3 regions of the Modicisalibacter sp. 'Wilcox' genome follow, and region 1 is predicted to be linked to each of the others. Evidence: predicted binding sites of a transcription regulator. Region 1 holds the regulator's gene; each other region holds the start of a gene.
What was found. The regulator PhoB, encoded in region 1, activates phosphate uptake and scavenging genes when phosphate is short. The targets are predictions, from matches to a motif close to TGTCATANNNNTGTCANA.

Region 2: the regulator PhoB is predicted to act here: its motif matches at 2,319-2,336, upstream of G7A98_RS15000 (esterase-like activity of phytase family protein).
Region 3: the regulator PhoB is predicted to act here: its motif matches at 1,495-1,512, upstream of G7A98_RS04445 (DUF6482 family protein).

The regions. Positions count from the first base shown of each region.
Region 1 covers NZ_WNXF01000002.1:241,001-245,185, reverse strand. The annotation lists gene cysZ (sulfate transporter CysZ) at 1-518, shown strand, start outside; gene phoR (phosphate regulon sensor histidine kinase PhoR) at 598-1,947, opposite strand; gene phoB (phosphate regulon transcriptional regulator PhoB) at 1,958-2,647, opposite strand; gene ubiA (4-hydroxybenzoate octaprenyltransferase) at 2,774-3,673, opposite strand; gene G7A98_RS03040 (chorismate lyase) at 3,704-4,185, opposite strand, start outside.
Region 2 covers NZ_WNXF01000019.1:7,853-12,037, reverse strand. The annotation lists gene carA (glutamine-hydrolyzing carbamoyl-phosphate synthase small subunit) at 1-1,125, opposite strand, end outside; gene dapB (4-hydroxy-tetrahydrodipicolinate reductase) at 1,421-2,248, opposite strand; gene G7A98_RS15000 (esterase-like activity of phytase family protein) at 2,378-3,349, shown strand; gene G7A98_RS14995 (DMT family transporter) at 3,321-4,185, opposite strand, start outside.
Region 3 covers NZ_WNXF01000003.1:222,130-226,314, reverse strand. The annotation lists gene hemH (ferrochelatase) at 1-577, opposite strand, end outside; gene G7A98_RS04450 (DUF393 domain-containing protein) at 738-1,121, shown strand; gene G7A98_RS04445 (DUF6482 family protein) at 1,125-1,427, opposite strand; gene G7A98_RS04440 (EAL domain-containing protein) at 1,551-3,323, opposite strand; gene G7A98_RS04435 (hypothetical protein) at 3,390-3,692, opposite strand; gene dnaB (replicative DNA helicase) at 3,795-4,185, opposite strand, start outside.

The DNA.
Region 1 (4,185 bases):
TCGCGGTGGTGGTGTTCTTTACCTTCACGCTGGTCGCCAACCTGATCGCCGCGCCCTTCTACGGCTTTCTCGCCGAGAAGGTCGAGCGCCAGGTCACCGGCCGGCCGCCGCTGGACGATCGCGGCTTCGCCCGCGCCGCCGTCGACGCCCTGGGCCGCGAGCTGGTCAAGCTGGGCTATATCCTGCCGCGCATGGCGCTGCTCTTCCTGCTCGGCTTCGTGCCCGGGCTGAACCTGGTGATGCCGTTTCTATGGGCGGCCTTCTCGGCCTGGATGATGGCGGTCACCTACCTCGACTACCCGATGGACAACAACCTGGTCAGTTTCGTCGAGATGCGCCGCCGTCTGCGCTCGCGCTGGTGGCCGACGCTGACCTTCGGCGGCTGGGTGATGGCGGCCAGCTGGGTACCGGTGCTCAACCTGCTGCTGCTGCCCGGTGCGGTCGCCGGGGCGGTGCTGATGTGGCAGCAGCACTACCGGGACCTGCCGGTAGCGGCCGAGCGGGCGAAGCGTCCCTGATGGGGTAAAGGGCAGCATCCCGGGTGGCGGGTTGCCCGGCCGGAGCCGTGCGGCGTGCGCGACGACCCGCCGTCACCCGCTATTGCCCGCTGTCGGCGGTGCGGTACGTGACCTCGGTGTCGGAGCCGGTCTCGCCGAGGGGGCGGCGGATCAGGCGGGCGGCGGGAAACACGCAACGGAACAGCGCGCCCTCGCCGGGGCGTGACTCGATCTCCAGGCGCGCATCGTGGCGCAGCAGCACGTGCTTGACGATCGCCAGCCCCAGACCGGTGCCGCCGGTGGCCGCGCTGCGCCCCTTGTCGACCCGGTAGAAGCGCTCGGTCAGGCGCGGGAGGTGCACCGGGTCGATGCCGTCGCCGTCATCCTCGACCTCGAGGGCGGCGCCGTCCTGCCAGGGGCGCCAGCGCAGGGTGATGGTGCTGTCCTCGGGGGTGTAGCGCACGGCGTTGAAGGCCAGGTTGGAGACCGCGCTGCGCAGCTCCGCCTCGACCCCCAGCAGGTCGCGCGACTCGGCGGTCTCGATGCGCACCCGGCGTCCGCCGCCCGCCAGGGCGGCGGCGTCGTCGCGCACGCTGCCCAGCAGCGGCGCCACGGCCACCGGCACGCTGCGCTCGGTCTGGTGATCGGTTTCCAGCCGCGACAGCAGCAGCAGGTCCTCGACCAGGTTCTGCATGCGCCGGGTCTGGTCCTGCATCTGGCCGAGGCCGCGCTGCCAGCGCGGCGGCAGCTGGTCGGCATGCTCGGTGTAGGTCTCGAGATAGCCGGTGAGCACGGTCAGCGGCGTGCGCAGCTCGTGGGAGACGTTGGCGACGAAGTCGCGGCGCATCTGCTCGAGACGGTGCAGGCGGGTGATGTCGCGCACCATCACCAGGCGCTCGTTGTCGCCGTAGAGGGTGATCTGGAACTGCAGCATCAGGTCGTCGCGCAGCGGCGAGGGCAGCACCACCGGCTCGCGGTAGTCGCGGGCGTTGAAGTAGTCGATGAAGCGCGGGTCGCGCAGCAGGTTGGTGACGGGCTGGCCGCGGTCGTGACGGGCCTGCAGGCCGAGCATGCGTTCGGCGGCGCTGTTCCACCAGTCCATGTTGCCCTGGTTGTCGAGCATCACCACGCTGTCGCGCATCGCCTCGGCGGATTCCTGGATGCGGTGGATCACGTCGCGCAGACGCTGCTGGGTCAGCCGCTGGACCTTCTGGTAACGGTAGAGGCGATCGAACAGGTCGCCCCACACGCCGCTGCCCGCCGGCGGCTCCTGGCTCGGATCACTGTTCAGCCACTGGTAGAGCTCGCGCAGGTGGCGCAGGTGGATGAGCACGAACAGGGCGAGACCGGCGGCCACGCCCCAGCCGAGACTGCCGAATACCCAGCCCAGCAGGCCCAGCCCGACGACCAGGTAGGCCAGCCGCCAGAGCTCGTTGTTCCAGTAGTACATGCCGGTGATCTCATCCCCGCGCCGAGAAGCGATAGCCGGTACCGCGCACGGTCTGGATCAGGTGCTGATGCGCCTCGCCCAGTGCCTTGCGCAGGCGGCGGATATGCACGTCGACCGTGCGTTCCTCGACGTAGACGTTGCCACCCCACACCTGATCGAGCAACTGGCCGCGGGTATAGGCGCGCTCCGGGTGGGTCATGAAGAACTGCAGCAGCCGGTACTCGGTGGGGCCGACCTCCAGCGCCTGGCCGTGGGACGATACCCGGTGGCTGGCCGGGTCGAGCATCAGGCCGTCGACCTCCACCACCTCCTCGACGCCCCGCGGCGTGGTGCGGCGCAGCACCGCCTTGAGCCGGGCGACCAGCTCGCGCGGCGAGAACGGCTTGGTGATGTAGTCGTCGGCGCCGGCCTCGAGCCCGAGGATCTTGTTGTCCTCCTCGCTCTTGGCGGTGAGCATGATGATCGGCAACTCGGCGGTGGTCTCCTCGCGCTTCAGGCGCCGCGCCAGCTCGATGCCGCTGGTGCCGGGCATCATCCAGTCGAGCAGCAGCAGGTCGGGCTGGCTGTCGACGATCAGGGCGTGGGCGTCCTGGGCATTGTCGGCCTCCAGGACCCGGTAATCGGCCATCTCCAGCGCCACGGCGATCATCTCGCGGATGGAGGGCTCGTCATCGACGATCAGAACGGTCTTGGATGTCATTTCCCTGGCCTCGTGGGGTGACGGACACCGCCCGCGGCAGGCATCCGTCGGTGACAGGACGATGACGATTACAACGCGCGGACATGACAAGCTTGTGACAGGTGCCGGACGGCCGCCAGCCCCGCATCAGCCCTCGGGCCACAGCGCCATCACGAGGCCGGCGTGCAGCACCAGCCCCGCCCAGTGGTTGTTGAGAAACGCCCGGAAGCAGCGTTCCCGGGAGCGGTCGCGGATCAGCCACTGCTGGTAGACGAAGATCAGCCCCATCGCCGTCAGGCCGACCCAGAAGTAGCCGCTCAGCGCCTGGCGCACGCCCACCACCGCCAGCAGGGTCAGGGTAGCCAGCTGCAGCAGACCGATGATCAGCTTGTCGTGGCGGCCGAACAGCACGGCGGTGGACTTGATGCCGATCTTCAGGTCGTCGTCGCGGTCGACCATGGCGTATTCGGTGTCGTAGGCCACCGTCCACAGCACGTTGGCGAGGAACAGCAGCCAGGCATCCGCCGGCAGCTGCTGCTGGACGGCGCCGAAGGCCATGGGAATCGCCCACGAGAAGGCCGCGCCGAGCACCACCTGCGGCCAGTGGGTATAGCGCTTCATGAACGGATAGACGAAGGCCAGTGCCACCCCGCCGAACGACAGCATCACCGTGAAGGCGTTGGTGAAGCAGACCAGCACGAAGGACGCGGCGACCAGCCCCGCGAACAGCACCCGGGCCTCGCCCGCACCGATCCGCCCGGTGGCCAGCGGACGATCGCGGGTGCGCTTGACGTGGCCGTCGAAGTGGCGGTCGGCGTAGTCGTTGATCACGCAGCCGGCGGCGCGCATCAGGTAGACGCCGGCGACGAAGATCAGCAGCGTCGCGCGCTCGGGCAGGCCGTCGGCGGCGATCCACAGGGCCCACAGGGTCGGCCACATCAACAGCCAGGTGCCGATCGGCCGGTCGAGCCGGGTCAGGTGCAGGAAGGCGGGCAGGCGCGCGGGATGCAGGCGAGCCAGACCGACGGGACGCGGGGTGGGTTGCATGACAGCCTCCGAGAACGATCGGGCCACAGTCTAGCGAGTCGCCAGCCCCAGTTCATCCGCCATGGCGGTCAGGAAGAACTCCTGGACCAGCACCTCGAAGCGGCCGTGGCGAAAGCGCGAGCGCCGTCCCCAGGGCGCCTCGGCCGTCGGAAAGGGCGGCGCGCCACGGGTGATCGCGATCGGTCCGCGCTCGAGATCCGGCTGGCGGAACAGCCAGTGGCCCAGCGAGCGCTCGCCGAGCTGGCCCAGCCGCTGGCCGGTCAGGCTGGTCAGCGGCGCCACCGAGCGGGCGAGCACCCAGGGCGTGTCGCCGCTGCACAGCGCCACCTCGCGACACCAGACATAGTGCGAGGCGGGCACGCCGAGGGCACGGGCCTCGTCGCGGCGCGGGCGGGCCAGGCGCTGGGCGAGCAGGCGCACGGCGAAGGGCTGCGGCATCGCCGCGCCCAGCCGCCGGGTCAGCGAATCGCGCGAGGCCAGCCACTGCCACCAGGCCGGGCTCATCGCCGGCC
Region 2 (4,185 bases), on a different contig from region 1:
GCCGACGAAGCGGTCGAACAGCGGCGCGACATCCCGCGGCCCCGGGCTCGCCTCGGGGTGGCCCTGGAAGCTGAAGGCCGGCCGGTCGGTGCGTTCGATGCCCTGCAGGGTACCGTCGAACAGCGAGCGGTGCGTGGCCCGCAGGGTCGCCGGCAGCGTGGTCTCGTCGACCGCGAAGCCGTGGTTCTGACTGGTGATCATCACGTGTCGGGTGTCGAGGTCCTGCACCGGATGGTTGGCGCCGTGGTGGCCGTGATTCATCTTCACGGTCTTCGCCCCGGAGGCCAGCGCCAGCAGCTGGTGGCCCAGGCAGATGCCGAACAGCGGCACGCCGCTTTCCAGCAGCTCGCGGAGCGCCGTGATCGCGTAGTCGCAAGGCTCCGGGTCGCCGGGGCCGTTGGACAGGAAGATGCCGTCCGGGTCGAGCGCCAGCACCTCGCTGGCCGGCGTCTGGGCGGGCACCACCGTCAGGCGGCAGCCGCGGGAGGCCAGCATGCGCAGGATGTTGCGCTTCACGCCGTAGTCGTAGGCGACCACGTGGAAGGGGCGCTCGCCCGCCGCGGCATCGGCATAGCCGGCCCCCAGCGCCCACTCGCCCTCGCTCCACGCGTAGGGCGACTGGCAGGACACCACCCTGGCCAGGTCCATGCCCTTGAGGCCCGGAAAGTCCCGCGCCACGGCCAGGGCGCGTTCGGCGGCGGCGTCCCCCTCGGCCTCGGCGCCGGCGAGAATCGCCCCGTTCAGCGAGCCCTTGTCGCGCAGGAGGCGGGTCAGGCGGCGCGTGTCGATATCGGCGATGCCGAGAATGTTCTGGGAACGCAGGTAGTCGTCGAGCGTCTGCTGATTGCGGAAGCTGCTGGCCAGCAGCGGCAGATCGCGGATCACCAGGCCCGCCGCGGCGATCCGGCCGGATTCCACGTCTTCCGCATTGGTCCCGGTATTGCCGATGTGCGGATAGGTCAGGGTGACGATCTGTCGGGTGTAGGAGGGGTCGGTGAGGATTTCCTGATAGCCGGTCATGGCCGTGTTGAACACCACCTCGCCGCTGGTCTGTCCATCGGCGCCGATGGCGCTACCCTGAAACACGCTGCCATCTTCCAAGGCCAGTATCGCGGGTCTGTTCAACGCAACGTCCTCCATTGCTTGTCGTGAATCGTGGTGCCTGCCCAGCCGTACCGCCACGCGGGCTGCCGTTCGAGGGATCAATCAGGCGGGTGGGGACAGGACGCGCAGCCGGCCGATCTCGACACGCAGGTCGTAAAAAAGCGGGACGAAACCCGGTAAAGACGGTTTCATCCCGCTTGTTGTCATCGATTCGGCATATGTGGCCTTGCTGATCGCCTTCACCCGGCCAAATTGACTGGATTTTACGCGATTTTTGCCGCCCGGGCTACCCCCGGCGGCGATACGATCCAGCGGGTCAGACCGACCCGGCCAGCCCCAGCACGTCCTGCATGTCGTAGCGGCCCGCGTCGCGCCCGGCGACCCAGCGCGCAGCCCGTACCGCCCCCCTGGCGAAGGTCATGCGGCTCGAGGCCTTGTGGGTGATCTCGATGCGCTCGCCCTCGGTGGCGAACATCACGGTGTGCTCGCCGACGATGTCGCCGGCGCGCACCGTGGCGAAGCCGATCTCCGTGTCGCTGCGCGGTCCGCACTGCCCTTCGCGGGCGAACACGCCATGCTCCTTGAGATTGCGTCCCAAGGCATCGGCGACCACCTCGCCCATCTTCAGCGCGGTGCCGGAGGGCGCATCGACCTTGTGGCGATGGTGTGCCTCGATCACCTCGATGTCGTAGCCTTCGTCGCCCAGTGCCCGGGCGGCGGTGGCCAGCAGGTTCAGCGTCAGGTTGACCCCGACGCTCATGTTGGGGGCGAAGACCATCGGCACCCGGTCACGATAGCCATCGAGCTCGGCCAGCTGGGCGTCGTCGAGGCCGGTGGTGCCGATGACGATGCGCTTGCCGTGCTCGGCGCAGAACGCCAGGTTGGCCAGGGTCGTCGACGGGTTGGTGAAGTCGATCAGCACGTCGAAGTCATCGACGACGGCGATCAGGTCGTCGCTGGCGCTCACGCCCGACCGGCCGACGCCTGCCAACTCGCCGAGATCGGCACCGGCCAGCGAACTGCCCGCCGCCACGATGCCGGCGGTCAGTTCGGCAGCCTCATCCTGATGCACGGCCGAAACCAGCGTGCGCCCCATGCGACCGGCGGGGCCCATGACGGCGATACGAACGGGGGTGCGGGACATGCGAACTACTCCTTGCGCAACTGTCGAAATGGCGATGTGGCGCAGTATATCAACGCACCGTCAGGGCGTCTGTCATGCAACCGCCATCGCCGTTTCCTACGCTGAACGAACGTCCTCGCCGGAGCCGCCATGCCTGCTTATCATCGCCGCCCGCTCCTCATCACCGCCTGCCTGCTGCTGACGGTCGGCTGCGCCGCGGGGGTTCGCCCCACCTCACTCGCCACGACGCAGACGCACGAGCGGCCCGTGCACGTGGCGTGGTGCGGTACTCTAGCGCTACCGGAAGCCTGGCTCGGCGATACGCCGCTGGGCGGGCTGTCCGCGCTGAGCTGGGATGCCGACGCAGCGCAGCTCTACCTGCTCTCGGACCGCGGTCGCGTGCACCGCGCGCGGCTAGAGTTTACCGATGGCACGCTCACCGGCCTGGTCCCGCTCGCCAGCCACGTGCTTCGCGATACTGCAGGCCACCCCCTGCCGACCGAAGCCGCCGATGCCGAATCGCTGATTCTCGAACGCGCCGACGACGGCGCCCCGGGCAATACACGGTTGCTGATCGGCTTCGAGGGCGATACCCGCCTGCAGCGCTTCTCCGCCGACGGTCGCGCGCTCGACCCGCCGCTGCGCCCCACCGGGTTGCGCGGCGCCGGCGACAACACCGGTCCCGAGGCGCTGACCGTGACGCAAGACCACGGGGTAATCGTCGGCCTGGAGAGCCCGCCGGCCGGCAGCGACGCCGGCGTCACCCGGCTGTTTTCGCTCGCCGGCGGCCGCGAATGGCGCTACCCGCTGGCCGACGAGGCGGGCAGCGCGCTCACCGACCTGGCCACCGAGGGCGATGACCTGCTGGCCCTGGAGCGAGCCTTCGCTCCGCCGGCGCCGCTGGTCATCAGCCTGCGGCGGGCCCACCTCGGCGACGACGGCAAGGTGGCGGTCACCGACCTCGCCCGGCTGTCGAGCGGCGAGGGCTGGCGGGTCGACAACTTCGAGGGCCTCGTCGCGCTTGGCGACCGGCGCTACCTGATGGTCAGCGACGACAACTTCAGCGTGCTTCAGCAGACCCTGCTCAGTTGCTTCACGCTGCCGCCTGCAGCCGACGGTTGACCGCATCACGGCGCAGCAGCAAAGCGATCGCCGCGAGCACCAGGGCGCTGCCGGGCAGCCACTCCCAGCCGATGTGCTGCGGCTCGCGCACGAACAGCACCAGCATCGACACGAACGGCACAAGATAGCCGTAGGCCGTCACGGCGGCCGGCGTCAGCACCGCCGTGGCGCGCTGCTGCAGCCAGAAGGTCAGCCCGCTGGAGAATAGCCCCAGATAGACCAGCAGCGCGGCGTCACCGACGGTCATGCCCGCAAGATCACTCGGCGATTCGCCGATCAGGCCCAGCAGTCCGATCAGGCCACCACCGACCAGCAGGCTCCAGAAGGTGCGCAGCCCCGCGCGCGGCGACAGCCAGCCCCGCGCCAGCCCCCACTTGCTGAGTACCGGGTACAGCGCGGACGCCACGCAGCCCACGAAGAACGCCGCTTCGCCGATGCCGAAGCGCATGCCGTCGAGCCGCCCGCCGGATTCCGCCCAGGCCAGCCCCAGCGCGCCGATCGCCCCCAGCAGCAGCACCCCCGGCAGCCGCCAGGCCAGGCTTTCGACGCGAAACATCAGGCCCAGGCCGAAGGCCAGCAGCGGCACGCTGACGAAGAGCGTCGCCATCGACAGCGCCGTGGCGCGGTGCGCCGCCCAGAACATGGTGCCGAAGAAACCCGCCAGGCACAGACCCATGACCGCGTAGAGCGCCAGCCCCGCCAGGCCCGGCCAGCGATCGGCATGATGAAACAGCAGCGGCGACAGGGCCAACGCAGCGACGGCGAAACGGATCGCGGTCAGCAGCAATGGCGGCAGCCCCTCGCTCATCAGCCCCACGGCGGGAAACGACAGCCCC
Region 3 (4,185 bases), on a different contig from region 1:
CCCGCTGGCCGCCCTGGCTCGCCCAGTGCTCGCGCACGCTGGCCGCCAGCGCCTCGATGTAGGCCGGATGAGCGTGATAGTCGTTGACGAACCGCAGCTCGGGCAGGTGCGGGCAGGGCTTGAGCGCCCGCGCCAGACGGTCGAAGACCGCCGCGGTGGTCGAGCGCGAAAACTGCGGGAACAGCGGCAGCACCAGGATGCGCGACACCCCGGCATCGCGCAGGGCCTGGCCGGCCCGCTCCATGCTCGGGTTGCCGTAGGTCATCGCCAGCTCCACGGGAATCGTCTCGCCGAAGCGCTCGGCGAGACGCTCGGCCAGGGCGCGCTGCTGGCGGCGGCCGATCGCCAGCAGCGGCGAGCCCTCGTCCTGCCAGACCGCGGCATAGTTGCGGGCCACCCGCCCCGGGCGCACGCGCAGGATCACGCCGTGCAGGATCAGCCACCACAGCGGCCGCGAGACATCCACCACCCGTTCGTCCCACAGGAACTCCGCCAGATAGCGGCGCACCGCCGCCGGGGTCGGCGCATCGGGGGTACCGAGGTTGGCCAGCAGGACGCCGAAGCGGGGCTGAGACATGAACGACTCTCCTTGAACGCAAGCAGGTGACAGTCCGGGCAGTCTACCAAGCCCCCGGCTCGCCGGGGGAATGAAGCGTGACTATCTCGGCCATTTGTACAACGATTGAACAACTGGACACCGGGGCAGCACGCCTGCCCGGCAACGTCTCGGAGGACGCATGACCTCACCCGCCACCGCCCGAGCGCCGCTGACGATGCTCTACGACGGCGACTGCCCGATCTGCCGACGTCAGGTCGCCTGGATCCACCGGCAACGCCATCGCGAGCGCATCCGCTGCGTGAACATCCGTGCAGCGGAGTTCTCGCCGGCGGCCTGGGGGCGCGACTGGGAGGAGCTGCTGGGGCGCATGTTCGCCCGCGACGGGCGAGGCGAGTGGTTCGCGGGAATGGAGGCGGTTCGGGCGATGCTCGCCCTGCTGGGCTATCGCCGGCTGGTATGGCTGTCACACCGGCCGGGGCTGAAGGGGATTCTCGATCGGGGCTACCTGTGGGTGGCGCGGCACCGCTTCACCCTGGGCCGGCTGCTGCCGACCCGGTACTGACCCTCAGAAGACCAGCGGCATGCGCGAGGCCAGCGGCTCGTGATAGTGGGCCTCGTGGCCGATCATCTCGTCGTGGGCGACGAACTGGACCAGATAGGCGCGGTGGATGCCGGCCCGCTTGAGCTCCAGGTAGACGTCGTCCAGCGCGCGGAACAGCATCGGCTTGCCCTGCCGGGTCAGCAGGTGACGCTGGCCCTCGAGGTCCTCGAGCTCGACCTGGTAGAAACGGCTGCCGGCGTGGCTGATGACGCGAACTTCGAAATTGTCGTGCTCGTGCACGTAGTGCTTGAGTGCGTGAAGCTCCATGAGGCTCCCTCCTTGTGCTTGTCGATCCATTGGCGGGCCTGCTTATCCAGTCAGGCTAGCCATCGGGTGTGACAGGTCCATGTCAGCGGTCAATCTTTGCAGACCACGCAACGCATCTGAAGTTCACGCCGGGTAACGGGCCACCACGCGCCCCGTGGCGTCGCGCTTGGCCTGCGCCTTGAGGCTGCGCCAGCAGTCCCCGAAACTCGCCGGCCGGCGCGTACCGGAGAGCATCAGCGCGGCGATGGACAGCCGCGGCAGGCCGAAGACGCGACGCTGGCCGAAGCGGTCCACCCCGTCGAAGCCGTCGGCCCGGACGATGGCTTCGGGCATCAGCGCCTCGCAGGCGCGTCGGAAGCGTCGCTGGATGTCGGCCAGGCGGGCGTGGCGATCGCGAGGGTCGTCGAGCAGCAGCACGAAGTCGTCGCCGCCTAGATGCCCCAGGAAGTCGCCATCGCGCAGCGACTCGCCGAGCAGCTCGGCCAGCGTCAGCAGCAGGCGGTCGCCGAGGGCATAGCCGAAGCGGTCGTTGAACGGCTTGAAGTGGTCCAGATCCAGATAGGCGGCGATGAAGGGCCGGGCGCGCCCGGCGAAGCGGTCCAGGGCGGCGCGGATCGGCGCATTGCCGGGCAGTTGGGTCAGGGGGTTGGCCTGGCGGGCGATCTCGACACGCTGCTCGGTGATGACCTGCAGCAGGTCGACCACCCGCCCCATGCCGCGATAGCGCCCCGCCTCGGTGATCACGAAGTCCTCGTCGCGCAGGTCGCGCTCGCGCCCGGTGACCTTGCGCGAGACCTGGTCGAGCGAGGCGCTGCCCTCCACGCACAAGGGAGCGTGGCGCATCACCCGGGTGACCCGCTGACGCCCGTGGAGGTCGAAGCCGAAACGCTTGCCGAGCAGCGCCAGGATCCGCTGGCGATCGAGCACGCCGATGGGGACGGCCTGCTCGTCGACTACCGCCAGGCAGCGCGAGTCGGGTTCGGCGGCAAAGCGCTCGCTGGCCTCGGCCACGCTAGCATCGGCCGCCAGCGGCGTCACCCGGGTACAGAGCCGTTCGATGATCACCGCCTCCAGCGGCAGACGGTGGCGCCGCGTCAGGGTCGCGAGCCGCTCCTCCAGCGCCGGCCGCCGCCGGGCCGGGTCCGGCGCCGGATGGGCGAGGAGCCAGCCCTGGCAGTAGTCGGCCCCCAGTTCCACCAGGCAGGCCAGTTCCGCCTCGCGTTCGACGCCCTCGGCGATCACCTGCGAGCCCATGCTGTGGGCGATGTCGATGATCGCCCGCACGAAGCGCCGCTTGACCGGATCGCCGTCGAGCCCGCTGACGAAATGCCGGTCGAGCTTGACGAAATCCGGGGCGATCTCCGACCACAGGCGCAGCCCGGCATAGCCCTCGCCGAGATCGTCCAGGGCGATGGCGAAGCCCATCGACTGGTAGTGGCGCACCGCCTCGGCCATCAGCGTCGGATCGATGCCCGGCGACTGCTCGGTCAGCTCGATCACCACGCGATGGGGCGGCAGCCCCAGGGTCTCGAGCAGGCGGCGCGTCTCGCCGCTGCGGTGCTGCGGATCCAGCAGCACTTCCGGCGAGACGTTGATGAACAGCCGCTCGTCGAGCCCCTCGTCGACCCAGCGGGTCATGGCCCGCTCGCGACACACCGCCTCCAACGGCGCCAGCAGGTGCCGCTCCCGGGCGGCCCTGAAGAGCGCCAGCGGCGGTTCGAGCGCCGTGCCGGCCGGCCCGCGGGACAGGGCCTCATAGGCGAAGACATGGCCGGAATGCACCGCCACGATCGGCTGGAAGTGGACGGTGACGGCCGCCGTGTCGATGAAGGCATCCAGCCCGGAAATCGGCGAGATACAGGAGATGTCGGGATTCATGCCGCCATTGAGCGACATGACGATGACACTTGCGTGACACGGGCGCCCTTTCACGGCCGCCACCGCTGCCGGTGGCGGCGATCCTCAGGCGTCGGGCCGGTAGGTCGAGGGGTCGATGGCGATGCCCAGCGAGTTGCGGTCGACCCAGTTGCCGGCCTTGGTCTGCTTGTAGCGGAACACCACGTAATCGCCCTCGCCGACCGGCAGCTCGGCGTCCTCGGTCTGGTAGCTGTAGGTCTCGCCGTCGACCACCAGCGTGTAGCGGTACAGGTCGGGCATGCCCAGCCATTCCTGAAAGGGGCCCTCGCGCTCGATGCTCTCGAGCGTGCCGCGTGCCTCCAGCTTGGGGGTACGCTTGCGATAGCCGCGACGATATCCGCCCGCCATGGATCTCTCCTCTGTCATCTGTGCCGTCGATGGTCGGCCCGGGGCCGGTTGACGCCCGAGGGGCGGCATTATACGGCCGCACCGTCCGGCCTCAACCCCGGGTCATTCGCCGAAGTGCTGGCCGTAGCTGTCGGGGGCGAGGTCCTCGAAGCGCGTGTACTTGCCGATGAAGGCCAGATGCACGGTGCCGATCGGCCCGTTGCGCTGCTTGCCGATGACCAGCTCGGCCAGCCCCTTGTTGTCGGGATTATCCGGATTGTAGACCTCATCACGATAGACGAAGGCGATCAGGTCGGCGTCCTGCTCGATGGCGCCGGACTCGCGCAGGTCCGACATCACCGGGCGCTTGTTGGGCCGCTGCTCCAGCGAGCGGTTGAGCTGCGACAGGGCGATCACCGGGCAGCCGAACTCCTTGGCCAGGCCCTTCAGCGAGCGCGAGATCTCGGAGATCTCGCCGGTGCGGTTCTCGGAGAAGCCGGGAATCTGCATCAGC